3 regions of the Streptomyces sp. NPDC047917 genome follow, and region 1 is predicted to be linked to each of the others. Evidence: riboswitches for the same ligand, from Rfam matches in the RefSeq annotation. Region 1 holds a riboswitch; each other region holds the start of a gene.

Region 1 (9,809 bases):
CGACTCGGACCTCGGCGTCAACCCGAGCAACGACGGCAATATCATCCGGGTGACCTTCCCGGAGCTCACCGAGGAGCGCCGCCGCGACTACATCAAGGTGGCCAAGAGCAAGGCCGAGGACTCCAAGATCTCCATCCGCGCGGTGCGCCGCAAGGCCAAGGAGACCCTCGACAAGCTGGTCAAGGACAAGGAGTCGGGCGAGGACGAGGTGCGCCGCGCCGAGAAGGAGCTCGACGACACCACCGCGAAGTACGTCGCGCAGGTCGACGAGCTGCTGAAGCACAAGGAAGCCGAGCTGCTCGAAGTCTGATGAACGACTCTTCCTGGGGCGCCCCGCAGGGAGCCGGTCGCTGGGGTGCGCCCGAGATGCAGGCGGCCCCGGCGGGTCCTGCATACGATGTGTATGACGCCCAGCAGACTCGGCCCATGCCCATCGTGCCGGACGTTCCCGACGCAGGTAGAGACGACGCAGGCAGAGACGCTGACGACCGTGATGACCGGGACCAGGGGGCCGGACGCCTGAGCGGCGGCCCCCTGTTCCGTGACGAGAAGCCGCAGGAGCCCATGTCCACCGCGCCGCCGCCCCCGCAGAAGAAACGTGCGGGCCGTGATCTGCGAGCCGCCATAGGGGTCGGTGTGGGGCTCGGCGCCGTCATCGTCGCCTCGCTGTTCATCGTCAAGGCCGTCTTCGTCGGCGTGATCGTCGTGGCCGTCGTCGTGGGCCTCTGGGAGCTCACCTCGCGGCTCCAGGAGCGCAAGGGCATCAAGGCACCGCTCGTCCCGCTGGCGGTGGGCGGCGCGGCGATGGTCGTCGCCGGTTACGTCCGGGGTGCCGAAGGCGCCTGGGCGGCGACGGCGCTGACCGCGCTGGCGGTGCTCGTCTGGCGGATGACCGAACCGCCCGAGGGCTACCTCAAGGACGTCACGGCCGGTGTGTTCGCGGTGTTCTACGTGCCGTTCCTCGCCACGTTCGTCGCCATGCTCCTGACCGCCGACGACGGGCCGCAGCGGGTGCTCACCTTCCTGCTGCTGACCGTGGTCAGCGACACGGGTGCGTACGCCGTCGGCTGGCGGTTCGGGAAGCACAAGCTGGCACCGCGCATCAGTCCCGGAAAGACCCGGGAGGGCCTGTTCGGGGCCGTCGCCTTCGCGATGGTCGCCGGCGCGCTGTGCATGCAGTTCCTGATCGACGGCGGCTCCTGGTGGCAGGGGCTGCTGCTCGGGCTCGCGGTCGCGGCCAGCGCCACCCTCGGGGACCTGGGCGAGTCGATGATCAAGCGGGACCTCGGGATCAAGGACATGGGCACGCTGCTGCCGGGGCACGGCGGCATCATGGACCGGCTCGACTCGCTGCTGCCGACCGCCCCGGTGGTCTGGCTGCTGCTGGTGCTGTTCGTCGGCTCCACCTGAGAACAGGGTCCTGAGCTGGGACTTTACGAGTGAGGGCCCGCTGTCCACAGGACGGCGGGCCCTCACTGTTCTGTCTGCGACACTGGAAGAACCATGCCTAAGCCCGGAGAACTCACTTTCGTCGCGCCCCGCGGAGCCAAGAAGCCGCCGCGGCATCTCGCCGACCTCACGCCCGCCGAGCGCAAGGAAGCCGTCGCCGCGATCGGCGAGAAGCCGTTCCGCGCCCAGCAGCTCTCGCAGCACTACTTCGCGCGGTACGCGCCCGACCCGGCGGAGTGGACCAACATCCCGGCCGGATCGCGGGCCAAGCTCGCCGAGGCGATGTTCCCCGACCTGATGTCGGTGGTCCGCCACATCAGCTGCGACGACGACACCACCCGCAAGACCCTGTGGAAGCTGCACGACGGGACGCTCGTCGAGTCCGTCCTGATGCGCTACCCGGAGCGGGTCACGATGTGCATCTCCTCGCAGGCCGGCTGCGGGATGAACTGCCCGTTCTGCGCCACGGGACAGGCCGGACTCGACCGCAATCTGTCGACCGCCGAGATCGTCCACCAGATCGTGGACGGCATGCGGGCGCTGCGCGACGGAGAGGTCCCCGGCGGTCCGGCGCGGCTCTCCAACATCGTCTTCATGGGCATGGGCGAGCCGCTCGCCAACTACAACCGGGTGGTCGGCGCGATCCGCCGGCTGACCGACCCGGAGCCGGACGGGCTGGGGCTCTCGCAGCGCGGGATCACCGTCTCCACCGTGGGTCTGGTGCCGGCGATGCTCCGCTTCGCGGACGAGGGCTTCAAGTGCCGCCTCGCCGTCTCGCTGCACGCGCCGGACGACGAGCTGCGCGACACCCTCGTACCCGTGAACACGCGCTGGAAGGTCGGCGAGGTGCTGGACGCCGCGTGGGAGTACGCGGAGAAGTCCGGCCGTCGCATCTCCATCGAGTACGCGCTGATCCGCGACATCAACGACCAGGCGTGGCGCGGCGACCGGCTCGGCCGGCTCCTCAAGGGCAAGCGGGTGCACGTCAACCTGATCCCGCTGAACCCCACACCCGGTTCCAAGTGGACCGCCTCGCGGCCCGAGGACGAGAAGGCGTTCGTCGAGGCGATCGCCGCCCACGGGGTGCCGGTCACCGTGCGGGACACCCGCGGTCAGGAGATCGACGGGGCCTGCGGGCAGCTGGCGGCAGCCGAGCGCTGAGCCGGAAGTGGCCCGTGTAATCTGGGCCTGAAATCAACTTCATATTCCGACAGGGGAGCGCCACAGCGCTGAGAGTGCGGCACCGAGGACAGGTCGGCCGCAGACCCTCTGAACCTCGCCCGGGTCATTCCGGGTAGGAAGTTCGGTCATCAACTCATGCTGTTGCGCCCTGCCCGCTTTCCGCGGGCAGGGCCGCGTCTCTTCCTGGCCAAAACCCAGGAGGAATCCACAATGACCACCACGCGCAGGACCAGGCAGCTCGCGGCGTCGGCCGTCGCCGCCGCGCTCGGCGTCACCGCACTCGCCGGCTGCGGAAGCTCCGACGACTCGGCCGGTTCCGGCGGCACGAAGGGCTCGGGCTCCAAGACCGTGACCCTCGTCAGCCACGACTCCTTCAATGCCTCCAAGGACGTGCTGAAGGAGTTCACCGAGGAGACCGGCTACACCGTCAAGGTGCTCAAGAGCGGCGACGCGGGGGTCGCGCTCAACCAGGAGATCCTGACCAAGGGCTCCCCCCGCGGCGACGTGTTCTTCGGCGTCGACAACACCCTGCTCTCCCGTGCCCTCGACAGCGGGCTCTTCACGCCGTACCGGGCGAAGGGCATCGACCGGGTCGCGGCGGACACCCGGCTGGACGCCGACAAGCACCGGGTCACCCCGGTCGACACCGGCGACATCTGCGTGAACTACGACAAGAAGTACTTCGCGGACAAGAAGCTCGCGCCGCCGCAGTCCTTCGACGACCTGGCGAAGCCCGCGTACAAGGACCTGCTCGTCACCGAGAACGCCGGGACCTCGTCGCCCGGCCTCGGCTTCCTCCTCGGCACCGTCGCCACTTACGGCGAGAACGGCTATCAGGACTACTGGAAGAAGCTGGAGCGCAACGGCGTCAAGGTCGTCGACGGCTGGGAGCAGGCGTACAACGAGGAGTTCTCCGGATCGGCCGGCGGGAAGAAGGCCAAGGCGGACCGGCCGCTCGTCGTCTCGTACGCCTCCAGCCCGCCCGTCGAGGTGCTGTACGCGAAGCCGCAGCCGGCGCAGGCCCCGACCGGCGTCGCCACCGGGACCTGCTTCCGGCAGATCGAGTTCGCCGGTCTGCTGAACGGCGCGAAGAACGAGGCGGGTGGCAAGGCCCTGCTGGACTTCCTGATCAGCAAGAAGTTCCAGGAGGACATGCCGCTCAACATGTTCGTCAACCCGGTCGTCAAGGACGCGGCGCTGCCGGAGCTCTTCACCAAGTTCGGTGCGACGGTGGACGGGCCGGCGACCGTGGCCCCGGAGAAGATCGCCAAGAACCGTGAGCAGTGGGTCCAGTCGTGGTCCTCGCTCGTAGTGAAGTAGCCAAGAGCCCCGTACGCGGAACGGACGCGGGCGGGACGGGCGGGACCGGCGGGACGGATGGCCCGGGAAGGCGCACCCGCGCGGCGGGGCCCGCCCGTGCGAAGGCCCGGCGCGGGAGCGCGGTGCGGCTCGGCCTGATGGCCGTGCCCGTCGCGTTCTTCGCGCTGTTCTTCGCCTACCCGGTCGCCGCGATCGTCGGCCGCGGCCTGAAGGTGGACGGCGTCTGGCAGTTCGGCCGGATCGGCGAGGTGCTGGCCCGGCCGGACATCCGCGAGGTCCTCTGGTTCACCACCTGGCAGGCGCTCGCCTCGACCGCGCTGACCCTGCTGATCGCGCTGCCCGGAGCGTATGTCTTCGCCCGCTTCGACTTCCCCGGCAAGCAACTGCTGCGGGCGGTCGTCACGGTGCCGTTCGTCCTGCCGACCGTGGTCGTCGGGACGGCCTTCCTGGCGCTGCTGGGACGCGGTGGCTTCCTCGACGAACTCTGGGGCGTACGGCTCGACACCACGGTCTGGGCGATCCTGCTCGCCCATGTCTTCTTCAACTACGCGGTGGTCGTCCGGACGGTCGGCGGCCTGTGGTCCCAGCTCGACCCCCGGCAGGAGGAGGCCGCCAGGGTGCTCGGCGCGGGACGGTTCGCCGCCTGGCGGCGGGTCACCCTGCCGGCCCTGGCACCCGCTGTGGCCGCTGCCGCGCTGATGGTCTTCCTCTTCACCTTCACCTCCTTCGGGGTCGTGCAGATCCTCGGCGGTCCCGGTTACGCCACCCTCGAAGTGGAGATCTACCGGCAGACCGCGCAGTTGCTCGCCCTGCCGACGGCCGCCGTGCTGACGCTGGTGCAGTTCGCGGCAGTCGGCGCGATCCTCGCCGTGCACGCCTGGACCGTACGGCGCAGGGAGACCGCGCTGAAGCTGGTCGATCCCGCGCAGACCGCCCGCAGGCCGCGCGGCGCCGGGCAGTGGGCGCTGCTCGGCGGGGTGCTGCTGACGGTGCTGCTGCTGATCCTGCTGCCGCTCGGGGTACTGGTCGAGCGCTCCCTGGACACCACCGGCGGCCACGGCCTCGACTTCTACCGTGCGCTGGGATCCGTGGACGCGGGCGGCGGTACGTTCCTGGTCGCGCCGCTCGAAGCGATCTGGAACTCCCTGCAGTACGCGCTGGTCGCGACGGTCATCGCACTGGTCATCGGCGGGCTCGCCGCCGCGGCGCTGACCCGGCGCGCCGGCCGGCTGGTGCGCGGTTTCGACGTGCTGCTGATGCTGCCGCTCGGGGTGTCCGCGGTCACCGTCGGCTTCGGCTTCCTGATCACCCTGGACAAGCCGCCGCTGGACCTGCGGACCTCCTGGATCCTGGTGCCGCTCGCCCAGGCGCTGGTCGGTGTGCCCTTCGTCGTACGGACCATGCTGCCCGTCCTGCGCGCGGTGGACGGGCGGCTCAGGGAAGCGGCCGCGGTGCTCGGCGCCTCGCCGCTGCGGGCCTGGCGGGAGGTCGATCTGCCGCTGGTGCGGCGGGCGTTGCTGGTCGCGGCCGGTTTCGCGTTCGCCGTCTCGCTCGGTGAGTTCGGCGCGACGGTGTTCATCGCCCGGCCCGACCGCCCGACGCTGCCGGTCGCCGTGGCCCGGCTGCTGGGGCGGGCCGGGGAGCTCAACTACGGCCAGGCGATGGCCCTGAGCACCATCCTGATGGTGGTCTGTGCCGTCTCGCTGCTGCTGCTCGAACGTATCCGCACGGACCGGTCCGGGGAGTTCTAGAAATGCTGACACTGGAATCGGCCACGGTTCGCTTCGGCGAGCGGGCGGCGCTCGACGCGGTGGACCTGAAGGTCGCCGAGCACGAGATCGTGTGTGTGCTCGGACCGAGCGGAAGCGGCAAGTCCACCCTGCTGCGGGTGGTCGCCGGACTGCACCCGCCGGACGGCGGCCGGGTGCTGCTGGACGGCGCGGACCAGGCCGGCGTGCCGGTGCACCGGCGCGGACTCGGCCTGATGTTCCAGGACCACCAGCTCTTCCCGCACCGCGATGTCGGCGCCAACGTGGCCTTCGGGCTGCGGATGCGCGGGGTGTCGCGCCGCGACCAGGAGCACAGGGTCGGCGAACTCCTCGACCTGGTGGGCCTGCCCGGCGCCGAACGCCGCGCCGTCGCCGCCCTGTCCGGCGGTGAGCAGCAGCGCGTCGCCCTCGCCCGGGCCCTCGCCCCGAGCCCCAAGCTGCTGATGCTGGACGAGCCGCTCGGTCAGCTCGACCGCGGGCTGCGCGAGCGGCTCGTCGTCGAACTGCGCACGCTCTTCGGCCGCCTGGGCACCACGGTGCTCGCCGTCACCCACGACCAGGGCGAGGCGTTCGCGCTGGCCGACCGGGTGGTGGTGATGCGGGACGGCCGGATCGCCCAGGTCGGCACCCCGCTGGAGGTCTGGCAGCGGCCCGCCTCCGCCTTCGTCGCACGGTTCCTCGGCTTCGACAACGTGGTCGGGGCGACGGTGAGCGGCACCGTCGCCGACACGGTGTGGGGCGAGGTGCCGGTGCCCGGGGGCTCACCGCAGGGGGCGTGCGATCTGCTGGTGCGCCCTGCCGGGGTCCGGATCGGCGCCCCGGACCAGGGGCTGCGCTGTGTGGTGGGGACGCGTACGTTCCGGGGCGATCACGTCGCCGTGCGGCTGGTGCCTCGGGACGGCCCGGAGCTGGAGGCGGAGTGCGCGCTGCGGGACGTCCCCGAGGAGGGTGCGACGGTCGGGGCCGGCTTCGACGCGGCCGAGACCGTGGTTCTGCCCGCCCGCCCCTGACTGCCTGTCCCTGACCGTCCGCCCCGACCTCCGCCCCGGGTGAGCGGTCCGGGGCCGGCGCCCACCGGTCGCGGGAGCCGCCCATCGGCCGGAGGATTGCCGGATGGCCCCGGAGCGCGGCGCCGACCGCCCCTGGGGACCCCCTGGAACGTCCTCGCGGACGGCCCCGGGGCCGTGCAGCGGATCCGGAAGACTCCGGGAAGGACAGGGACATGACCGAGTCAGCACGCGAGGGCATCGACATCACCCGCATCCTCGACGCCCCGCCGGAGAAGGTCTTCGCGGCCTGGACGACGCCCGAGCACTTCGCGGCCTGGTACGGCGGCGACGCCGAGGTGCCGCTGGACCGGGTGTCGATGGACGTCAGGCCGGGCGGAGCCTGGAGTCTGGTCATCGTGGTGCCGGGCACCGAGATGCCGTTCCACGGGGTCTACCGGGAGGTGGTGGCCCCCGAGAAGCTGGTGTTCAGCCTGAAGGACGCCTCCGCGCCCGCCGGCGCCGAGGGCGAGACCGTCACCGCCACCTTCACCGAGCGCCGCGGCGGGACCACCGAGATGGTCTTCCAGCAGCGCGGCGGCAACCTCACGGCCGAGCAGTACGCGGCCGCCGAGGACGGCTGGGAGGCCTTCTTCGACGCGCTCGTGACCCGGCTCGCGTCCTTCTGAGCCCGGCCTACGGCGCCTCGCCGACAGCCCGGCCTACGGCCTCGCCGACAGCCGGGCCAGCGCCCCCGGGGCCTCGTCCACCGTGTCCACGAGCGCGATCCGGGGCTCCATCGCCCGGCCTGCGGCCAGCGCGCGCAGCAGCGGCCAGGCGGGCAGGGCGCGCGTCCAGTGGGCGCGGCCCACCAGCACCATCGGGGTCGGAGCGCCGAGCGAGCCGTAGTAGTTCGGCGTCGCGTTGTCGAAGATCTCCTGTACGGTGCCGGCCGCGCCGGGCAGGAAGATCACGCCCGCCGTGGAGCGGCTGAGCAGTCCGTCCTCGCGCAGCGCGTTGGCGAAGTACTTGGCGATGCGTTCCGCGAAGGGGTTCGGCGGCTCGTGCCCGTAGAACCAGGTGGGGATCGAGACGGAGCCGCCACCGCCCGGCCGGCGCCGGCGCACGTCGAAGGCGGCCAGTGCCCAGTCGGTGACCGACGGGGTGAACGAGGGGGCCGCGGCCAGCAGCGCGCAGGCCTCGTCCAGCACGGCATCGGGATGCGGCGCCAGGTACGCCCCGAGGTTCGCGGCCTCCATCGCGCCCGGCCCGCCACCGGTGGCCACCGTCAGACCGTTCCTGGCCAGGGTCCGTCCCAGCCGGGCCGCGGCCGTGTACGGGGCGCTGCCGCGGGCCGTCGCGTGGCCGCCCATCACCCCGACCACGGCGGCGCCGGCGAGGTACTCGTCCAGCGCGTCGGAGACCGCGTCGTCGTGCAGCGCCCGGAGCATCGAGGCGAAGTTGTCGCCGTTCGCCCGGGTCCGCCGGAACCAGCGGTACGCGCGGGCGTCGGGCGTCGCCGCGTAGCCGCCGTCCGCCAGCCCCTCGTAGAGAGCGTCGGGGGTGTAGAGCAGGCCGCGGTACGGATCGAAGGGGAGCCCCGGCACCGGCGGGAAGACGAACGCGCCGTCGGCCCGCACCTTCGCCGCCGCCCGCGGCTCCATCCGGCAACCGAGGAAGACGGCGCCGGCCGTGTCGGCGGCCAGCAGCGCGGCGCCGCGGTCCGTCAGGTCGACGGACTGCACCCGGTGCCCGGCCAGCGCCCCCCGAGACGACCGCCGCGTCGAATGCGGGGAGCGAGTCGATCTCGGGGCCGGGCGGGGGACTGGTTTCGTCCGGATTGTCCACGCTGTCATGCTACGTAGCCGGGTGCGGGTGCCCGGCCCGCGGCGCGCGGCCTCAGACCGTCAGCGGCAGCGCGGCCAGCTCCGCGATCAGCCAGGTCAGCGGGGCGAAGACGATCAGCAGCGCGGCGGCGCGCAGGGCCGTCGCGGCCCGCAGCGCCGACACCGGGGCGCCGAGCCGCAGCAGGGCCTGCGCCGTCTGCTCACGGGCCTGCCTGGCCTCCAGCGCCGAGGTCAGCAGCGTCGCCGTCGTGCAGCCGAGCACGAGGACTGCGCCCAGCACCGTCAGCGGGCCGAGCGGGCGGGTCGCCGTCCCGTACAGGGCGTAGGCGGCGACCGCCGCGGCCAGTACCGCGCAGACCACACCGAGCGGGCGGCCGATCCGCCGCGACTCGTCCATCAGCACCCGGCCGGCCAGCAGCCGTACGGCGCCGGGGCGCGCCGCCTGGAGCAGCCGCCCGCACAGATGGGCCAGCCCCGGGCCCGCCACGGCCAGCCCGGCCGCGGTCAGCGTCCATCCCGCCAGCACTCCGGCCGGGGTGGCGTCGAGCCTGCCGGGCAGCGGGAGCAGGCTGCGGCCGTCGCCCCGGCTCATGTACGCCTCGATGGCGAGGCCAGCCGCGGTCAGTGCCACGCCCCACGGCAGTCCCGTGGGCGGTGCCGCGGGACCGGGCGCCTCCGGCTCCGTCAGGACCTCCGAGTCCGCCGGGGCCGCCGTGGCCGCCGGCTCGGCGCGCAGCGCGAGCGCGCTCGCCGTCGCCGCGGCCACCGGGACCAGGGCCAGCAGCACCATCGCGGCGGCGAGCGGCAGCGGGGCCTCGGCGTCGAGCAGTCCGGCGGCCGCGCCGTCGAACGGCAGCCCGGACAGGTCACCGCGCAGATGCAGGTAGAACAGCAGCGCCACCATCGAGCCGAGGGTGCAGGAGACGGCGGTGGAGACCGCGGCGAGCACCGCGAGCCGGACCGGCCCGAGGCCCACGGCGGACAGCCCGGAGCGTGGCCGGGTGCTCGGGTCGGTGCGCGCGACCGCGACCGCGAACTGGACGGTGGCGGCGAACGGCACGATGCACCACAGCAGGCGCAGCACGGCCCCGGCGGAGTGCGCCGGATGCCCCGAGGCGTAACCGAGGGCGCACAGCAGCAGGAAGCCGACGCCGGCGGAGGCGGCGGCGACCAGCAGCCGCCGCAGCAGGACCAGCGGATGGGAACCCCGGGCTAGACGGAGAGCGAGCACGCCGCGCGGCCCTCCGTATCGGACA
Region 2 (9,809 bases), on a different contig from region 1:
CCCGGTGTCGTCCGGCATCGGCTCGGGTTCGTAGACCGCCTCGGCCGGAGCCCCGGGGGCGGGCTGCGGGGCGTTCTCGTCGTGCGCCATCTCCAGGTCCGACACCTGGAGGGTGGGCCCGCGGCCCTCCCGCTCGCCGCCGCCGCGACGACGACGGCTCTCACCGGGGTTGCCCCCTATGGCCCAGCCGGTGGAGAACCCGCGCCGGAAGGAGAGCGTGACGTACGTCTGGCCGGTCGCGAAGGCGATCGTGCCGAGGACGATGACGAACACCGACGGCATCAGCACGCCGACGACCACGATGCCGAAGCCCGCGAAGGCGAGCAGACGCCATCTCAGGCGCGCCTTGTACTGCAGGAGCACCTCGCCGAGCAGCCACAGCGCGACGATTCCGAACGCGATGTAGAGGACTGTCCAGCCCATGCCCGCCCCCTCCTACGGCCACCCCCCGGGTCGCGGCGGGTACGGCCGGTCACGACTGCTTGTGCAGTCCGAGATTTTCGTAGATTTCGAGCGTCGCCGTCGAGTTGTTGAGCGTGATGAAGTGCAGTCCGGGCACACCCTCGGATCGCAGCCTCGCGCAGAACTGCGTTGCGAAGTCGATGCCAATGGAGCGTACAGCGGCGGGATCGTCCTTGGCGGCGAGGATGCGTTCTTTCAGGGACGAGGGGAAAGACGCGTTGCTGAGCTGCGCAAATCTGTCCAACTGTTTGACGCTGGTCAGTGGCATGACTTCGGGAATGATCGGAGTTTCGCAACCCGCAGCGACCACCCGGTCACGCATACGCAGATAGTCCTCCGGATTGAAGAACATCTGCGTGATCGCATAGTCGGCACCGGCGCGGCACTTGTCCACGAAATGCCGGATGTCGGTGTCCCAGTCGGTCGATCGCGGGTGCATCTCGGGAAATGCCGCGACGCCGACACAGAAATCACCGGATTCCTTGATGAGCCGGACGAGATCGGCCGCGTACCGCACGCCCTGCGGGTGCTCGATCCACTCGCCCATCGGGTCGCCCGGCGGGTCTCCGCGCACGGCGAGGATGTTCCGGATCCCGGCGTCCGCGTACTGCCCAACCATGTTGCGCAGCTCGGCGACGGAGTGGTTGACCGCCGTGAGGTGGGCGACCGGAGTGAGGGTGGAATCGGCCGCGATCTGCTCGGTGGCCTTGACCGTCCCGGCCCGGGTGGAGCCACCGGCCCCGTAGGTCACGGAGACGAAGCTCGGCCGCACCGCCTCGACCCGGCGCAGCGCGTTCCAGAGGTTTCGCTCGCCCTTCTCGGTCTTGGGCGCCCAGAACTCGAACGAGTACGAGGTCTTGCCGGTCGCGAGGAACTCACGCACCGTGCGTGCGTGATCTGTCCTGGTGGATGGTGTGCCAAGGGCCATACCGGCAGGTTAACCAGAGCGCGACGGCCGATGGACCGGACCAGCATGAATTGCCCGAATTGACTGGTTGTTTGTCCATCCCTCGGACAGTCGGCCGGATATCGCCTCCCGGCCGCCGGAGACCGCTTCCGGCCGGTCGGCCGGATCACACCGCGGCGCGCTCCCTGATCCTCCTGGCCAGGCCGGCGGTGGCGGCGGCCGGATCGGCGGCCTCGGTGATCGCCCGGACGACGACCACCCGACGGGCCCCGGCGTCCAGCACCTCGTCGAGATTGCCGGCGTCGATCCCGCCGATGGCGAACCAGGGACGCGGCTGGTCGAGCGAGGCGGCGTACCGCACCAGGTCCAGGCCCGGGGCGTGCCGCCCGGGCTTGGTCGGGGTGGCCCAGCAGGGGCCGGTGCAGAAGTAGTCCACGCCGGGCTGGGCGACGGCCGCGTCGACCTCGGAGCGGGCGTGTGTGGAGCGGCCGATCACCACGTCCCGGCCGATGACGGCGCGGGCGGCGGGCACCGGCAGGTCGCCCTGGCCGAGGTGCAGCACATCGGTGCCGATGGCATGGGCGACGTCGGCCCGGTCGTTCACGGCGAGGAGCTTGCCGTGGCGCCGGCACGCCTCGGCGAGGACGGCCAGATGGTCGAGCTCCTCGGCCGCCTCCATGCCCTTGTCGCGGAGCTGGACGATGTCCACCCCGGCGGCGAGGACGGTGTCGAGGAACTCGGGGAGGTCGCCCTGGCGCCTGCGGGCGTCCGTGCACAGATAGAGCCGGGCGTCGGACAGCAGCGCGCGAGGCGTGGACATGGTGCGGTTCCCCCCTGGGAGAGCGTGGTGGAGCGGTTGTCGACGGTCGGTGCGGGCGCGGGCCGCGCGCTCTCGCGCGGCCCGCGCCTCACCTGCGGCCGGCCGTCAGACGGCGAGCGCCTGGGCGCGGCGCTTCACCTCCGTGCCGCGATTCTCGCTCAGTGCCTGGGCGGGGGTGCCGGGCAGGGTCGGGTCGGGGGTGAAGAGCCACTCAAGCATCTCTTCGTCGTTGTAGCCGTCGTCCCTCAGGAGCGTCAGGGTGCCGGAGAGGCCCTTGACCACCTTGTCGCCGTCGATGAAGGCGGCGGGCACCTGGAGCGTCCGGTTCTCACCACGTCGTACGGCGATCAGCTGGCCCTCCTTGACCAGCTGCCGCACGCGCGTCACCTGGACATCGAGCATTTCGGCGATGTCGGGCAGGTGCAGCCAGGCGGGGACGAGAGCATCGATCTTTGCGTCAATCTCGGTCACGGGGACAAGCCTGCCATCCCGCGCCGACAGCCGATACCCGGACTCAGCCCTTCAGGGCCACCGCGGCCACGCCGGCGAGGCGGCAGTGGCCCTGCCGGTCGCCGGGCGACCCGGCCGTGCGCGGTCGCCAGGGACCGCGAGCAGCGGGCCCCGGTGCCGGTGGTGCCCCGGTACGTCTCGGACGAGGCGCCGCCGGCGGCCCGGACCACGCCGTTCTCGCGGGCGGGGCCGCCGGTCGTGTCCACGGTGTCGTCCGTGACCGCGTCCGTGCGCCACCGGTGCGCGTGGACCGTCCTGGATGTGGCGAGAAGCACTCGGCGCCGGGTGACGGCGGCCTTCGGTTCGTAGGTGTCGTGGTCGCCGTGCAGCGGGGTGTCCATGCCGACGCCGATGGGGTGGGACCGGGCGTGCCGGCGGGCCTCGGTGCGCGGTGCCGGTCTTCGTCGTCACGGTGGTCGCGCCGTGGTCGCGCCGGCGCGTCGTCTGCTGCTGCCCGGTCCTGGGGACCGTGTCGTCGTTGGTGTACGCGGAGTTCCGCCCGACGGTGGTGGTGACCCGGCCCTTCGAGGTCCGGACGCAGCCCGGGATCTTCCGGGAGCGCCCGGTCGGCACGGCGACATGGGTGGAGCGGTGCCGCGCGGGGTCCGGACGGTCTTCACCACCGGCCGGTCGGTGAGGGTGTCGACGGTGACCCTGCCGCCGGTCCGGGCCGCGTGCGCGCCGGTGCGGAGGAAGAGCGAGATGCACCGGTTCCTGGCCGCCGTCCAGGGGGGCCGCCCGCGTTCCGGACGCCCCCGTACGCCCTGCGGCACGCTACTGACGGATCGCCGACTTCAGCGGTACGGCCGGGTCGGCGGCCCGTTCGGGATCGAGCCGCGCCCCCGCCTCGATGAGCTTGCGCCCCTGGGCCAGATCGCGCGGCCGCCCGACGGCGAGCACCGCGACCAGGACATCGTCCCGCAGCCAGCACACCGACCAGGCGGGTCCGGCCGGATCGCCGCGCCACAGCAGGGTGTCGGCGTTCCCGTGGTGGCCCGCGTACTGCACGAACCGGTCGAACTGCTCGGACCAGAAGTACGGCACGGGGTCGTACGCCACCGGCTCCGGGACGTCGTCGGCCGCCGCGCCGATGATGTTGGCGGCGGCGGTGCGCGGGCCCTGGAGCGCGTTGTCCCAGTGGTGGACGAGCAGGCGTTCGCCGTACCGGGCGGAGGGGAACGAGGCGCAGTCGCCCACCGCGTACACATCGGGCGCCGAGGTGCGCAGCGCCTCGTCGGCGGTCACCGATCCGTCGGGGCCGAGCGCGATGCCCGAACCGGCCAGCCAGCCGGTGGCGGGGCGGGCGCCGATTCCGACGACGACCGCTCCGGCCGGGACGGTACGCCCGTCCGCGAGGACCACCCGGCCCGGCTCGATGCGCTCGACCCGGGCCCCGGTGAGGAGTTCGGCGCCGGTCTGCGCGTACCAGGCGGCCATCGGGGCGGCGACCTCCGCGGGCATGGCGCCCGCCAGGGGCCGGTCGGCGGCCTCGACGACGGTGACCGCGCAGCCGGCGGCGCGGGCCGCGGTGGCGAACTCGGCGCCGATCCAGCCCGCGCCGACGACCACGACGCCGTGCTGCTCGTCGAGGACCGGCCGCAGCCGTGCCGCGTCGTCGAGGGTGCGCAGCAGATGGACGCCGGGAACGCCCTCGGTGCCGGGCAGGACGACCGGTTCGGCACCGGTCGCGATCACCAGGGCGTCGTAGGGAACGGGCCCTTCCGGGGTGTCCAGTTCGTGCGCGTCCGGCCGGACACCGGTCACCTCACGCCCCAGGTGCAGCTCGATCTCCAGCGCCTCGAAGTCGATGTCGAAGGCGGAGTCCTCGGCCTTGCCGAGCAGCACCGCCTTGGACAGCGGGGGGCGGTCGTAGGGCTGGTGCGGTTCCGCGCCGATCAGGGTGACGGGGCCGGTGAAGCCCTGTTCCCGCAGGGCCACCGCGGTCTGCACCCCGGCCATGCCCGCGCCGACGACGACGACGCGGCGTCCTGTCCGCCGGTCCGGCTGCTCTGACTGCTGCTGATCGCTCACCCGTACACCATAAGCACCTGATTGATCGTCAGGAAAGGGTGGGTTGCCCGACCCTGCTCGTCCCGCCGCCCTGCCGCGGCTCCCGCTCCCACCACTTGTCCGGCCGGATCCGGCCGTCCTCCCGGTGCGGGCGATGACGTCGGGCGGGCGGGCCGTGTGACAGCTCCCGCACCGGTCCGGTGGGGGCGGGGTTTAGGGTGGCCGACGTAAGACACTCGCGGGAGCCCGGACGCACCGGGCTGAGAGGGAGGCTGGGCGGCCTCCGACCGTACGAACCTGATCCGGGTCATGCCGGCGAAGGGAGGGGCTGGAAGCCCATGCGTTCTTCTCGGAACGGGAACGGATCCGATGTCCTCGTCATCGGGGGCGGGATCATCGGCCTGGTGACGGCCTGGCGGGCCGCTCAGCGCGGACTGCGTACGGCGGTGGCCGACCCCGAACCGGGTGGCGGCGCCGCCCGGGTGGCGGCCGGCATGCTGGCCGCCGTCACCGAACTCCACTACGGCGAACAGCTGCTGCTGGGCCTCAACGTCGCCTCGGCCGCCCGCTATCCGGCCTTCGTGGCCGAGCTGGAAGAGGCGAGCGGCCAGGAGACCGGCTTTCGCACCTGCGGCACGCTGGCCGTCGCGCTGGACTCCGACGACCGTGCCCATCTGCGGGATCTGCATGCCCTCCAGCAGCGTTCGGGCCTCGAATCGGAGTGGCTCACCGGCCGTGAGTGCCGTCGGCTGGAGCCGATGCTCGCGCCGGGCGTCCGGGGCGGCCTGCGGGTCGACGGCGACCACCAGATCGATCCCCGCCGGCTGGCCGCCGCCCTGCTGACCGCCTGTGAACGGGCCGGGGTGGTCTTCCACCGCGGCTGGGTGGAGCGGCTGGGCGTGGTGGGCGGCAGGGCCTCCGGGGCGGTGCTCGCCGGAGGTACGGAGCTGGCCGCCGACCAGGTCGTGCTCGCCGCGGGGAGCCTCAGCGGGCGGCTGCCCGGGCTGCCGGACGAGGTGGTGCCACCGGTCCGGCCGGTGAAGGGCCAGGTGGTGCGGCTGACCGTGCCCGCCGGGTACGCGCCGTTCCTGAGCCGGACGATCCGGGCAGTGGTCCGGGGCGGCCACGTCTACCTCGTACCGCGCGAGAACGGCGAGCTGGTCGTCGGTGCCACCAGCGAGGAGATGGGCTGGGACACCGCGGTCACCGCGGGCGGGGTCTACGAGCTGCTGCGCGACGCCCACGAGCTGGTCCCCGGCATCACCGAACTGCCGCTCACCGAGACCCTGGCCGGCCTGCGCCCCGCCTCCCCCGACAACGCCCCGCTGCTGGGCCCCACCGCCCTGCCCGGCCTCCACCTCGCCACCGGCCACCACCGCAACGGGGTGCTGCTCACCCCCATCACCGGCGACGTCATGGCGGAGTTCCTCACCGGCGGCGAGCCGCCCGAGCCGGCCCGCCCCTTCACCCCGCACCGTTTCGCCTCCGCCACCGCCTCCGTACGTCAGGAGCAGCCCGCATGACCGAGTCCGCACCGCCCACCGTGTCCGTGAACGGCGAGGCCCGTCCGGTCGCCGCCGGCACCACCCTGGCATCGCTCGTCGCCTCGCTCACCACCGCGCACACCGGTGTCGCGGCCGCCGTCAACGAGACCGTCGTACCGCGCGGCCGGTGGTCCACCGCCGTGCTCCGTGACGGCGACCGCGTCGAGGTCCTGACCGCCGTCCAGGGAGGCTGACCGTGTCCGACGACCTCTTCACCCTCGGCGGCACCGCGTTCGGCTCCCGGCTGATCATGGGTACGGGCGGGGCGGCCGGCCTCGACGTGCTGGAGCGCTCGCTGACCGCCTCCGGCACCGAGCTGACCACCGTCGCGATGCGCCGCCTCGACCCGACCGTCCAGGGCTCGGTGCTCTCCGTCCTGAAGCGGCTCTCCATCCGCGTGCTGCCGAACACGGCGGGGTGCTTCACCGCGGGTGAGGCCGTGCTGACCGCCCGGCTGGCCCGCGAGGCGCTCGGCACCGACTGGATCAAGCTGGAGGTGGTGGCGGACGAGCGGACCCTGCTGCCCGATCCGATCGAGCTGCTGGACGCCGCGGAGATCCTGGTGGACGACGGCTTCACCGTGCTGCCGTACACCAATGACGACCCGGTGCTGGCGCGCCGGCTCCAGGACGTGGGGTGCGCGGCGGTGATGCCGCTCGGCTCCCCCATCGGCTCCGGGCTCGGCATCCGCAATCCGCACAACTTCCGGCTGATCGTCGAACAGGCCCGGGTGCCGGTGATCCTGGACGCGGGCGCCGGGACGGCCTCCGACGCGGCGCTCGCGATGGAGCTGGGGTGTGCGGCGGTGATGCTGGCGTCCGCGGTGACCCGGGCCCAGGAGCCCGAGCTGATGGCGGCGGCGATGCGTCACGCGGTGGAGGGCGGGCGGCTGGCGTACCGGGCCGGCCGGATTCCGCGCCGCCACTTCGCCGAGGCGTCGTCGCCGGTGGAGGGGCGGGCGGTGCTGGACCCGGAGCGCCCGGCCTTCTGAGCCGCCGGTACGGCGGTGGAACGCGTGTTCCTGTCACGGCTCGGCTTCAGTACGGCCCCGGGACCGCCCCGGCCCGTGGGTCGTGTCCGTGGCGGCTCGTAGACTCGCCTGCGTGGATACGACCCTCCAGGACCCTCTTGTCGGGCAGCTGCTCGACGGCCGCTACCGCGTCGATGCCCGCATCGCCGTGGGCGGCATGGCCACGGTCTACCGGGCCGTGGACACCCGGCTGGACCGGGTGCTCGCCCTCAAGGTGATGCACCCGGCGCTGGCGACCGACGCCTCGTTCGTCGAGCGCTTCATCCGCGAGGCCAAGTCGGTGGCCCGGCTCGCGCACCCCAATGTGGTCGCGGTCTTCGACCAGGGCGCCCAGGGGCAGTACGTCTACCTGGCGATGGAGTACGTCGCGGGCTGCACGCTGCGCGACGTGCTGCGCGATCGCGGCGCCCTCCAGCCGAGGGCCGCGCTGGACATCCTGGAGCCGGTCCTCGCCGCGCTCGGCGCCGCACACCGGGCGGGGTTCGTGCACCGCGACATGAAGCCGGAGAACGTCCTGATAGGGGACGACGGCCGGGTCAAGGTGGCCGACTTCGGCCTCGTGCGCGCGGTGGGCACCGTCACCAACACCACCGGGTCCCTCCTGGGCACGGTCTCCTATCTCGCCCCCGAGCAGATAGAGAACGGCACGGCGGACACCCGCACCGACGTGTACGCCTGCGGCGTCGTGCTGTACGAGATGCTGACCGGCTCCAAGCCGCACGGCGGCGACACCGCCGCCCAGGTGCTCTACCAGCACCTCAACGAGCCCGTTCCGGCGCCGTCGGCCGCCGTCCCGGGGCTCCCGGCCGGGCTGGACGACCTGGTGGCGAGCGCCACCGCCCGCAATCCCGAGGGCCGCCCGTTCGACGCGGTGGCGCTGCTCGCCGAGACCCGTGCGGCCCGCTCCGGCCTCACCGACGCCCAGCTGGACGCCGTGCCGCCGCAGGCCACCGCCGAGACGCACGACGCCGCCGAGGACCGCACCAGCGTGATCCCGCGGCTGCTCCCGGCCGGCCAGGGCGTCTCGCACCACACCAGTCGGCTGGAGGTGCCCCCGCCCACCGCGCCGCAGGACCGGCGCCGCCGCGGTCCGCGGCGCTCGGTGGTCGCCGTGGTCGTCGGCGTGCTGCTGGCGCTGGGGATCGGCACCGGTGTCTGGTACATCAACTCCGGGCAGTTCACCCAGGTCCCCCTGCTGCTCGGCCAGACCGAGAAGGACGCCCGGCAGCGGCTCTCGAAGGCCGGCCTGGAGCTCAAGGGCGTCGAGCGGGCGTACAGCGACACCGTGGACCGCGGCAAGGTCATCAGCAGCGATCCGGGGTCCGGCGAACGCGTCAGGGGCAACGACGCGGTGAAGCTCGTCGTCTCGCGCGGCCCCGAGATCGTGAAGGTGCCCGACGTCCGGGACCTCTCGCTCGCCGACGCCAGGCGTGAGCTGAAGAAGGCCGGCCTGGTACCGGGCATGGTCACCAAGGAGTTCAGCGACGGGACGGTCCGGGGCGACGTGATCCGTACGGACCCGGCGGCGGGCACCGAGCGCCACCCGGACTCGGCGGTCGCCCTCCATGTCAGCAAGGGCGCCCCGGTGGACGTCCCGGACGTCAGCGGGCTGTCCGTCGCGGACGCCACCGCCACGCTGGCGGACGAGGGGCTCAAGGCCAAGGTGCTGCCCGGCCGGGTCCATTCCCCCGAGGACGCGGGCGACATCGCCCGGCAGTCGCCGGGCGCGGGTGCCGAGGCCGCCGAGGGCGACACCATCGAGCTCACGGTCTCCGACGGGCCGCGGATGATCGACGTCCCCGACGTCACCGGGAAGGACGTCGACGAAGCCACCAGCGAGCTGAAGGACGCGGGCTTCGAGGTCAAGGTCGACCGTCCGTTCCTGTCCTTCAGCGACACCGTCGCGAGCCAGTCCGTCGACGGCGGCGAGCAGGCCGCCGAGGGCAGCACCATCACCATCAAGACCAAGGGACTCTAGATCCATATGCGCAACCCAGTCGGCGGCCACATCCCGGTGGCCGGCGGCCTCGCCAAGGTCGGCCTCCCCTACGCCCGCGAGATGGGGGCGGAGGCCGTCCAGGTCTTCGTCGCCAATCCGCGCGGCTGGGCGACCCCGGTCGGAAGTCCGGCCCAGGACGAGCGGTTCCGCGCCGAGTGCGCCGCCGCGTCCATGCCGGCGTACGTGCACGCCCCGTATCTGATCAACTTCGGATCGCACACCGGGGCGACCGTGGAGAAGTCGGTGGACTCGCTGCGCCACTCGCTGCGCCGGGCCCGCGAGATCGGCGCCCTGGGCGTCGTGGTGCACACCGGGTCGGCGACCGGCGGGCGGCCGCGCGAGCAGGCCCTCGCGCAGGTGCGCACGCACATGCGGCCGCTGCTGGACGAGCTGACGCACGACGACGACCCGTATCTGCTGCTGGAGTCGACCGCCGGGCAGGGGTTCTCGCTCTGCTCGCGGACCTGGGACTTCGGCCCGTACTTCGACGCGCTCGACGCCCATCCCAGGCTCGGCATCTGCCTCGA
Region 3 (9,809 bases), on a different contig from region 1:
CGTCGTACGCAAGTTCATGTCGTCGTCCTCGTCGCGCGGTGACTGGTAGGACGATCGGAAGCCGGCCGGGGCATTAGCCCAGCTGAGCTAAGCGAAAGACGAAACGACTCCCCTCGCGGACCCGGCGGATAAGGTGGCAGTTCGCTGCCACCACCTGGGAATTAACAGTCCGTCACCACGCTGACCAGTGGTTTGTACGGCGTTCGGCATCCGGACCCCAGCCATGCGGCAGCCCGTGGGGGCGGCCCCCACAGGCGGGCTGACCACCCGTCACCATGCCTGGGGGTGACTGTTGACCACGGCATCGAGCACTGCTGCCCCGACGCTGATCGGCTCGGTACAGCGAGCGCTGAGGCTGCTGGAGGCCGTGGTGGCCCATCGCGACGGGGCGCCCGCGAAACAACTGGCCAGGGAAGCGGGCCTTCCTCTTCCCACGGCCTACCACCTGCTGCGCACCCTGACGCACGAGGGATATCTGCGCCGGGAGAACGGCGTCTTCCTCATCGGGACCGCGGCGGAACGCCTGGTCGGCGCAAGGGCGTTGCGGAACCGTCGCGGCGGGATGGCCGAGTCGCTGGGCCGCTGGCGCGACATGATCGGCGCACCCGTGTACTGCGCCGTCTACCGCGAGGGTGAGATCGAACTCATCGCGGTCGCGGACACCCCCGCCATCCCCGCCGTCGACGAGTGGGTGTCCTTCCGGGAGACCGGTCATGCCCACGCGATCGGCCAGTGCCTGCTGAGCCAACTCGACGAGAAGGCCCGCGAGGACCACCTCGACCGTCACCCTGTGCGTCCACTGACCCGTTATTCGGTGAAGGACCGGGCGACGCTCCTTGAGCGGCTGCGGTCGCTGGAGCGGACGGAACCTGTCGTCGAGCGCCAGGAGTACGCCCTCGGAACGGTCTGCGCGGCCATCCCGATCACGGCCGGGTTCACCGCTGCCGCGATGGCGATTTCGGTACCCCTGGAGCAGGAGAGTCGGTTGCTCCCCGCAGTCGAACAACTACGTGGCGAAGTGGCCAACCTCTTGCGTTCGTTCGTGTTCTCTATCAGTATCTGAAAAATCACTCCTTGTGATCTGCTATCGCGTGCACCACGATGGCGTCAATAGGGCCACGGGGGATCATTCCTGGCCAGATTCATCTACTGCGGGGTTGAACGATGCGCGAGTCGGTTCAAGCTGAGGTCATGATGAGCTTCCTCGTCTCCGAGGAGCTCTCTTTCCGGATCCCGGTGGAGCTCCGGTACGAGGTCTGCGATCCGTATGCGATCCGGATGACCTTCCATCTGCCCGGTGACGCCCCCGTCACCTGGGCATTCGGTCGTGAGCTGCTGCTCGACGGCCTCAACAGCCCCAGTGGCGACGGCGATGTACACATCGGCCCCACTGAGCCCGAGGGGTTGTCCGACGTACATATCCGGCTCCAGGTCGGCGAGGACCGGGCTCTCTTCAGGGCCGGTACGGCCCCACTTGTGGCGTTTCTCGACCGGACCGACAAGCTTGTGCCACTCGGGCAGGAGTGCACGCTGGGTGACTTCGAGGGCAATCTCGAAGACGCTCTGGGCCGGATTCTCGCCGAGGAACAGAACGCCGGCTGAGCACAACGGCGCCGCCGACCGGCTTGCCGGTCGAACACGGCACCTGCCGAATGGGTGAATTACTCACCTGTGGAGACGCTCAGGTCTTCGTCCTGCGACGACGGCCCCTCCCGGTCCGTACGGGTGCCGAAGCTCCGGCTTCCGCGCCGAGCCCTGTGCGGTCCGCGGAGACGACCAGCGCGGCGAGCACCGTCGTCACCGGCACCGAGGCGACCAGTCCGATCGATCCGACCAGCGTTCGTACTATCTCCTCCGCCACCAGCTCGCTGTTGGCCACCGTCCCCACGCTGCTCTGCGCGACGGAGAACAGCAGCAGCAACGGCAGTGCCGCGCCCGCGTAGGCGAGCACCAGCGTATTGACGACCGAGGCGATGTGGTCGCGCCCGATCCTGATCCCCGCCCGGTAGAGCCCCCGCACACCCAACGTCGGGTTCGCCTGGTGGAGTTCCCAGACCGCCGATGTCTGGGTCACGGTCACATCGTCGAGGACCCCGAGCGAACCGATGATGACACCGGCCAGAAGCAGACCGCTCATGTCGATGTGCGGGTACAGGCCATGGATGAGGCCGGTGTTGTCGTCGGTGTTGCCGGTCAGGCTCGCCCAGCCGATGAAGAGCGATCCGAGCAGCCCGATCAGCAGCAACGAGATCAGCGTGCCGATCACCGCGACCGAGGTACGGGCGGTCAGGCCGTGGCACATGTAGAGCGCGATCAGCATGATCGCGCCGGCCCCGACCACCGCGACGAGCAGCGGATTCGAGCCCTGGAGAATGGCCGGGAGGATGAACAGGGTCAGCACGGCGAACGAGACCGCGAGCGCGACCAGCGCCATCACCCCGCGCATGCGTCCCACCGCGACCACGACCAGGGCGAAGATCCCGGCCAGCAGGGCCATCGGGAACTTCCGGTTCACATCCGTCACCGAGTACTGCAGATCACGGGGCGCGTCGGGGGCGTACGCCACGACCACGCCCTGACCGTCGCGCAGCTGACGCGGTGTGTCGGGCTGGATGATCTCGATGAACGTCCGGCCCTTGTCATGACCGGTCGTCACCTCGATCCTGGCCTTCTTGCACAGCCCCTGCCCGCTTTCCGACGGAGGCGTGGTGCCTCCGTCGATGGGCGTCCGGGCCGCGTTCACCTCCTTGCAGTCCACCTTGACGATGTTCACCACCTTTCCCTGCTGGGTCTGCCGGTCGAATCCGACGCCGGTCCGTTCGTGCGGCGGTGCACCCCCCGGCCAGAGGGCCACCAGACCGACGACGACGGCGGTGGCGAACGGGATCAGTACGGCCGCGATGACTTTGCGCAGGTGCGTGGAGACGGGTGCGGCAGGGCCATGGCTGTGCGAGTGGCCGTGCTGATGGCTCTGTGGTTCGTGGTCGATTCGGGGGGACGTCACCGGCCGATCATCGCAAGAAGGGACGGGCCCACTGTTCAGCAGGCGGGACGGGGCGCTAGCGTGGAGGAACCTTTGCACACGCGGGAGCTCGGAGCACCGGGCTGAGAGGGCGCTGATCTCCGTACGTCCGTACGGGACAGGCTGCGCCGACCGCCGAACCTGTTACCGGGTAATGCCGGCGTAGGGAGTAGGTCTCATGACCACATCGGACGCACGCACGCCTGCCTCGAACCAGAGCGACGAGGCCGGGAAGTCCACCGGCTGGCACAAGGGGTACGTCCGGGGCTCGCGCCCGGACCTCCAGGTGCCGGTCCGTCAGGTGCACCTCACCAACGGCAAGGACGTGACGCTGTACGACACGTCGGGTCCGTACACCGATCCCACCGTCGAGACCGATGTCCGTCGCGGGCTCGCACCGCTGCGGGAGAACTGGATCATCGCCCGCGGCGACACCGAGGAGTACCCGGGCCGCCCCGCCCGCCCCGAGGACGACGGGCTCAAGCACACCTCGCCGCGTGGCGGGCTGCGCAACCTCGACGCGGTCTTCCCCGGCCGACCGCGGCTGCCGCGCCGCAGCCGGGACGGACAGCCGGTGACCCAGCTCGCGTACGCCCGCCGGGGCGAGATCACCCCGGAGATGGAGTACGTGGCCATCCGGGAGAACGTCGAGCCCGAGGTGGTGCGCGAGGAGATCGCGGCCGGCCGGGCCGTGCTGCCCGCCAACGTCAACCACCCGGAGATTGAGCCGATGATCATCGGCAAGCGGTTCCTGGTGAAGGTCAATGCCAACATCGGCAACTCCGCGGTGACGTCCTCCATCGAGGAGGAGGTGGAAAAAATGACGTGGGCGACGCGTTGGGGCGCCGACACCGTCATGGATCTGTCCACCGGCCGCAACATTCACACCACCCGTGAGTGGGTTCTGCGCAATTCCCCGGTGCCGATCGGCACCGTCCCGCTCTACCAGGCACTGGAGAAGGTCGACGGCCGGGCGGAGGAGCTGACCTGGGAGATCTACAAGGACACGGTCATCGAGCAGGCCGAGCAGGGCGTCGACTACATGACCGTCCACGCCGGCGTGCGCCTGCCGTACGTACCGATGACCGCCCGCCGCAAGACCGGAATCGTCTCGCGCGGCGGCTCGATCATGGCGGCTTGGTGCCTCGCGCACCACAAGGAGTCGTTCCTGTACGAGCACTTCGAGGAGCTCTGCGAGATCCTCGCGACCTACGACGTGACGTACTCACTGGGCGACGGGCTGCGTCCCGGCTCGATCGCCGACGCCAATGACGCGGCGCAGTTCGCCGAACTGCGCACGCTCGGCGAGCTGAACTCGGTCGCCAAGCGGTTCGGTGTGCAGACCATGATCGAGGGTCCGGGCCACGTCCCGATGCACAAGATCAAGGAGAACATCGACCTCCAGCAGGAGATCTGCGAGGAGGCGCCGTTCTACACGCTCGGCCCGCTGACCACCGATGTCGCGCCGGCGTACGACCACATCACCTCCGGCATCGGCGCGGCGATGATCGCGTGGTGGGGTACGGCGATGCTCTGCTACGTCACGCCGAAGGAGCACCTGGGCCTGCCCAACCGGGACGATGTGAAGACCGGCGTCATCACCTACAAGATCGCGGCGCACGCGGCGGACCTCGCCAAGGGGCACCCCGGGGCACAGGACTGGGACGACGCGCTCTCCGACGCCCGGTTCGAGTTCCGCTGGGAGGACCAGTTCAACCTGGCCCTCGACCCGGACACCGCACGGGAGTTCCACGACGAGACGCTGCCGGCCGAGCCGGCGAAGACGGCGCACTTCTGTTCCATGTGCGGTCCGAAGTTCTGTTCGATGAAGATCAGCAGGAGCATCACAGAGCAGTTCGGCGGCGACGCCGGCTCGACGCCCGAAGAGATCGAGGCCGGGATGCTGGAGAAGTCGAAGGAGTTCGCGGCAGCAGGCAACCGTGTGTACCTGCCGCTCGCGGAGACGGGCGGCAGGACGGCCGACTGACCCGGCCGCCTCAGCGGAGGGGGGCCCGCCAGGCCACCAGTCCCGGCCGGCCCGCCTCCGCGAAACCCACCGCGAACGGCTTGTCGCCGTCGTCCGTCACCAGGTGGATGCTGCACTCCGTCACGCTGTCGCCCGGCGGTATCGTCCGGGCGACCCAGTCGGACGGACAGCCGGGGATCTTCGTGTCGAGGACGAAGGGGGTCTTACCCCGTATCTGTCGACCGCCCTCGGTGAGCAGGCGGACGCGGTCGGCCTGGTTGGTGTAGAGGTCTTTCGGACCGGTGTTGGTGTAGGTGACCGACACGTAGTACGGGACGCCGTGCCGCTCGCTCTCGTTGAGGTCGAGGTCCAGGCCCGCGAGGTCGCCCGCGCTGCCCCGGCGTACGGAGACCAGCGTGGCGGGCAGTTCGAGGACGCCGTCCTCGCGGGCGTCCCACCGGACGCGGACGATGTCGCCCGGCTCCGCCAGCCCGGCGGACGCCGCCTTGAGGCCGCCCTCGACGGGCCAGATGGCGACCGCTCCGCCCTCGTCGAGGTAGCCGTCGGCGTGGTGCGTCAGCGACAGCACGCCGACGCCCTCGGGCAGCGCGTAGGTCACGCAGGTGTTGTACGAGTCGTCGGGCGCCAGCGAGTTCGGCGCGGCGTCGGCGCAGGGCAGGTCGACCCCGCCCGGCCTGCCGCCGCTGACGTGGACCTTTTCCCCGCTTGCCCAGTCGGTGCCGTTCAGTGTGAAGTCGCTGTCGACCATGTAGGCAGCGGGGATCCTCTCCCGACCGGTGTTGGTGACCTCGAAGGTGAGGTAGTGGGGGACCGTGCCCTTCAGCTCCTTGTCCACGCGCGCCCCCCGCATGTCCTCCTCCGAGCCCCGGACCAGGCTCTTGACCGTGAGCCTGACCTCGTACGACCGGTGGTCGGTGTCCGTGTGGACGACGTCCCGTGCACCTGTCCGCACCGGCAGGTCCGTCCAGGACGCAGGCCTCTTCTCGGCTCGCTCCACGGCCCCGCCCGCACCTTGTTCCCCTGTGCACCCGGCGAGGAGGGGTATCGCCGCCGCGCCCATGGCGGCCTTCTTGACGTAGCTGGACAGGCGCATGGACCTTCCTTGCCGCACGATGATCCGGATCCGCCGGAGGACTGACGCATAGTAGGACGTCACACCGGAGAGGGAGGCGCCGGGCCAGTGCTGTCCGCCCTTCTGCTCGATGAAGATCTCCCAGGGCATCCGGCGCGAGCACGGCGGTCCGCAGTCGGAGATCGAGGCGGGTACGGCGGAGAAGTCCAAGGAGTTCGCGGCGACCGGATCCGGCTGCCGGCCGCGGACCGGTCCGGACACGTCGCCGCCCCGGAGGCTCGCGCTTCCGGGGCGGCGACCGGGCACCGGTCGGGTCAGTCCGGTTCGTGCTCGGGACCGCCGAAGTCGGGGCTGGTGAAGTCCGGTGAGGTGAACGTCGGCCGGGGGCCTGCCGACGGGCCGTTGTCCGGGCTGGAGAAGTCCGGCGGGCTGTAGCCGATCTTCGGGATGCGGTTCGCGGAGCGGACCGGGGTGCGCGAGGCGGGAGCGGCGTCGGGATCGGCGAGCGCGTCCCGCAGGAACGGCAGGATGCCGCGTTCCAGCAGGGCGTGACGCCAAGCCTCCCTGGCCCGCGCCACGTCCTCCGGGAGCTCCTCCTCGTCGTCCTCGACGGGCTGGGCCGCCGATCCGTTGCGCAGTGCCGTGATGAGCAGCCCGACGGCGGCGACCAGGATCGCGGCGGCCGTGACCGCGGCGAAGAACCAGCCCGCCGAGACCATGGTGGAGGCGAAGGACGGCGCCGGGTCGAGCAGCCTCAGCAGATAGCCGGCCAGCAGGAATATGAACGCCGCGGTACCGGCGAGCACCGGTGCCAGGACCGTGACGACGGCTCCTATGCCGGCGCCCGACTGATGCGAACGGCCCGTTCCCGGGCCGGGGCTCGCCTCCTCGTCCGTCCCGTCGGCGGGGCCGCGGAGTTCCTCGCGGGCCTCCACGTAGTGCTTGTACTCGGTGGCGGCCGTCGCGGTGATCAGCTCGGTGGCGTCCAGTGCCATGGTGCGAAGCTGCACGGCATTGAGCCGTTCGCCGACCGCGGCCAGATCCGGCCGTTCATGGGCATGACGCAGTGCGTCGTCGAGGATCCGCTCGTACTCGGGTCGGTCCTCGGCCAGCAGGTGCGGAGCGCTGTTCATGTGCATCCCCCGATGCTCCGTCGGGCCTGAGTGCCCGCTGAACGCGAGCAGTTGGGCGGAAACGGAGGAGAGCCTGCTACTGATACGCCGATGGTAGAGCGCCCACGGCACGGGGTGACAGGGGGTTTCCGTAAATAGGCCCAGCGGTCGGCGTGGTCAGGTCGTGGGACCGTCTTCCCGGAAGTGCGTCAGTCATGCAGAGGCAGTTGGACGACCAGTAGCTTTCCGGCCATGGTCACTCCGCCGTCCATGGCGATGGCGAGCCCGTCCGCGTACACGTGCGGACCCTCGACCACGGGGCCGGAACCGTCCTCGCCGTCCTCCGAGCCGACCTCGCCCAGGAGGTACGGAATGGGGCTGTGACCATGGACGATGCGCTGTCCGCCGTAGGCCGCCATCAGTTCCCGGACGGCCTGCGGACCCGACTCGTCGCGGAAGGCGAACCGCTTGGTGAGCTTCCGGAAGAGGTCCCAGCACTCATCGGCGTCGTTGCGCGTGAGAATGGCGTGCACGGTGTCGTTGACGTCCTCGATCGTGCTGCCGTATTCGAGGTACGCCGTCGTGTCGGAGTGCATCAGCAGATGCCCGTCCTCCTCGACGACCGCGTCGAGCCGGGACATCCACTGGAGGTGGACGTCCTGGAGGCGCTCCATGTCGTTCTTCTGGCCGCCGTTGAGCAGCCAGGCCGCCTGGAAGGTGGCGGTGCCCGCACCGGAGTTGACCGGGGTGTCGTTGAAGCGCTTGGCGCCGAGGAGCAGCAGCTCGTGATTGCCCATCAGGGCCTTGCAGTAGCCGCCGGCGGCCGCTGCCTCGGCGGACAGGCGCATCACGAGGTCGATGACTCCGATGCCGTCCGGGCCCCGGTCGGTGAAGTCGCCGAGGAACCAGAGCCGGGCGTTGCCCGCCGACCACTTGCCCTCGGCGTCGATGAGGCCCTGCTCGGCGAGGGCGGCGTGGAGCTCGTCCAGATAGCCGTGGACGTCACCGACGACATACAGCGGCCCACGGCCCTGCTCCGGGGCGGGGAGCGGGTCGGGGACCGTCGGGACCTCCACGGTGTCACCGCGGTTGATCACCGGAAGATCGCGCGCGGTGGGCGTGTACCCGTCCGGCGGCACGTCGCCGGGGACGGCGTTGCCCGGGTGCGCCGAAGGCGGCGGCACCGGGCTCTGGGCATAGGGCGGTACGCGGAAGTCGCGCAACGTCGCCGTCCGCACCACGGGTTCCTGACCGGCCCCCTGTGTCATCGACCCCTCCACCACCGTCGCGCCGCCGTACACCTGACGGGCCCTGCTGGTCGGGGCGGTCCGCGGTGTCGTGCGCCCATCATAGGAATGCGGATCGTGCTCTGTGACGCACCAGGGGTGGTGAATCCGGACGCACGTCGGGTTCACCGGCCGTTTGGTCCGAAATCTACTGATCAATCCCCTGCCGGAGAGCGGGGCGCGCTGACCGTCGTGCGGGGTGGACGGCGTTGCGAGGAGGTCCGCACGATGAGTTCGGTCGGTATGACCTGCTCCACCGGTCCGTCGTGGTCCACGCCCTCGATGGCGTCGATCAGGAGCTGGACGACCGCGGTGCCGATCCTGCGCGGCTTGAGCGAGAGGGTGGTGATGGGGGGCTCGGTCGTCGCGTACACGGTGGACTCGCTGCAACAGACCAGCAGCAGGTCCTCGGGGACGCGCAGGCCGTACCGACGGGCCGCCGCCAGCAGATCGGTCCCGTTGGGATCGAAGAGCCCGTAGACGGCGTCGGGGCGGTCGGGGCGGGCGAGCAGCCGGTCGGCGGCGACCGCGCCCGCGCAGGGGTCGTGGGCTGGGTAGGACTCGTACACCGGGTCCTGGCCCACGCGCTCGCACCAGTGGAGGTACGCGGTGGTGGAGAGGCGGGTGTACGTGTCGGTGGTGGTGCCGGTGAGCAGGCCGATGCGGCGTGCCCCGGCGGCGGCGAGATGGTCGAGCAGGTCGAGCACGGCGGCCCGGTGGTCGTTGTCGACCCAGGCGGTGACCGGGAGCGTTCCGGCCGGGCGTCCGTCCGAGACGACGGGCAGCCCCTGGCGCACCAGCTCCGTGACGACCGGGTCCTGGTCGGACGGGTCGATCACGACGGTGCCGTCGAGGGCGACGTTCGACCAGACGTCGTGGCGCGAGGTGGCGGGCAGGATGACGAGGGCGTAACCGCGGGCGAGCGCGGCGGAGGTGGCGGCTCTGGCCATTTCCGCGAAGTACGCGAATTCGGTGAAGGTGAAGGGTTCGTCCCCGTAGGTCGTCACGGTCAGGCCGATCAGGCCGGACTTGCCGGTACGGAGGGTTCGGGCCGCGGCGGAAGGGCGGTAGCCCAGGCGCTCTGCGACCTCGCGGACATGGCGGCGGGTGGCGTCCGGGAGCCTGCCCTTGCCGTTGAGCGCGTCGGAGACGGTCGTGATGGAGACCCCTGCGGCGGCGGCCACGTCCCGGATTCCCGCTCGTCCTTGCCGGCCGCCGCGCCGGGGTGTGTCCGTCCGGCTCACCTGGTGCTTCCCTGCTGCTGTCATGGCGAGCCGATAGTAGGGCTCGGAGGGGTGGTTGGCCTGGTCGCATATTCACTCGTTGACAG

What was found. Region 1 has a riboswitch for thiamine pyrophosphate ahead of ACGF8B_RS35915 (thiamine ABC transporter substrate binding subunit). Riboswitches for the same ligand answer to the same signal wherever they lie in the genome.
Region 2: another riboswitch for thiamine pyrophosphate. It lies ahead of thiO (glycine oxidase ThiO); the one in region 1 lies ahead of ACGF8B_RS35915 (thiamine ABC transporter substrate binding subunit).
Region 3: another riboswitch for thiamine pyrophosphate. It lies ahead of thiC (phosphomethylpyrimidine synthase ThiC); the one in region 1 lies ahead of ACGF8B_RS35915 (thiamine ABC transporter substrate binding subunit).

The regions. Positions count from the first base shown of each region.
Region 1 is NZ_JBIDCA010000018.1:37,750-47,558, reverse strand. It holds gene frr (ribosome recycling factor) at 1-310, shown strand, start outside; gene ACGF8B_RS35925 (phosphatidate cytidylyltransferase) at 310-1,410, shown strand; gene rlmN (23S rRNA (adenine(2503)-C(2))-methyltransferase RlmN) at 1,504-2,610, shown strand; TPP riboswitch at 2,652-2,768, shown strand; gene ACGF8B_RS35915 (thiamine ABC transporter substrate binding subunit) at 2,842-3,951, shown strand; gene ACGF8B_RS35910 (ABC transporter permease) at 4,089-5,702, shown strand; gene ACGF8B_RS35905 (ABC transporter ATP-binding protein) at 5,705-6,730, shown strand; gene ACGF8B_RS35900 (SRPBCC domain-containing protein) at 6,943-7,395, shown strand; partial or broken gene ACGF8B_RS35895 (LOG family protein) at 7,429-8,554, opposite strand; gene ACGF8B_RS35890 (hypothetical protein) at 8,606-9,784, opposite strand; gene ACGF8B_RS35885 (ATP-binding cassette domain-containing protein) at 9,766-9,809, opposite strand, start outside.
Region 2 is NZ_JBIDCA010000005.1:375,236-385,044, forward strand. It holds gene ACGF8B_RS14480 (hypothetical protein) at 1-423, opposite strand, end outside; gene metF (methylenetetrahydrofolate reductase [NAD(P)H]) at 473-1,390, opposite strand; gene thiE (thiamine phosphate synthase) at 1,536-2,189, opposite strand; gene ACGF8B_RS14495 (Rv2175c family DNA-binding protein) at 2,295-2,660, opposite strand; gene ACGF8B_RS14500 (hypothetical protein) at 2,657-3,040, opposite strand; gene ACGF8B_RS14505 (NAD(P)/FAD-dependent oxidoreductase) at 3,474-4,730, opposite strand; TPP riboswitch at 4,938-5,050, shown strand; gene thiO (glycine oxidase ThiO) at 5,048-6,232, shown strand; gene thiS (sulfur carrier protein ThiS) at 6,229-6,447, shown strand; gene ACGF8B_RS14520 (thiazole synthase) at 6,450-7,244, shown strand; gene pknB (Stk1 family PASTA domain-containing Ser/Thr kinase) at 7,357-9,261, shown strand; gene ACGF8B_RS14530 (deoxyribonuclease IV) at 9,268-9,809, shown strand, end outside.
Region 3 is NZ_JBIDCA010000001.1:263,003-272,811, reverse strand. It holds gene ACGF8B_RS01150 (DUF5326 family protein) at 1-49, shown strand, start outside; gene ACGF8B_RS01145 (IclR family transcriptional regulator) at 293-1,063, shown strand; gene ACGF8B_RS01140 (SsgA family sporulation/cell division regulator) at 1,165-1,602, shown strand; gene ACGF8B_RS01135 (YibE/F family protein) at 1,682-3,004, opposite strand; TPP riboswitch at 3,075-3,208, shown strand; gene thiC (phosphomethylpyrimidine synthase ThiC) at 3,201-5,009, shown strand; gene ACGF8B_RS01125 (hypothetical protein) at 5,020-6,342, opposite strand; gene ACGF8B_RS01120 (hypothetical protein) at 6,396-7,220, opposite strand; gene ACGF8B_RS01115 (metallophosphoesterase) at 7,403-8,476, opposite strand; gene ACGF8B_RS01110 (LacI family DNA-binding transcriptional regulator) at 8,635-9,747, opposite strand.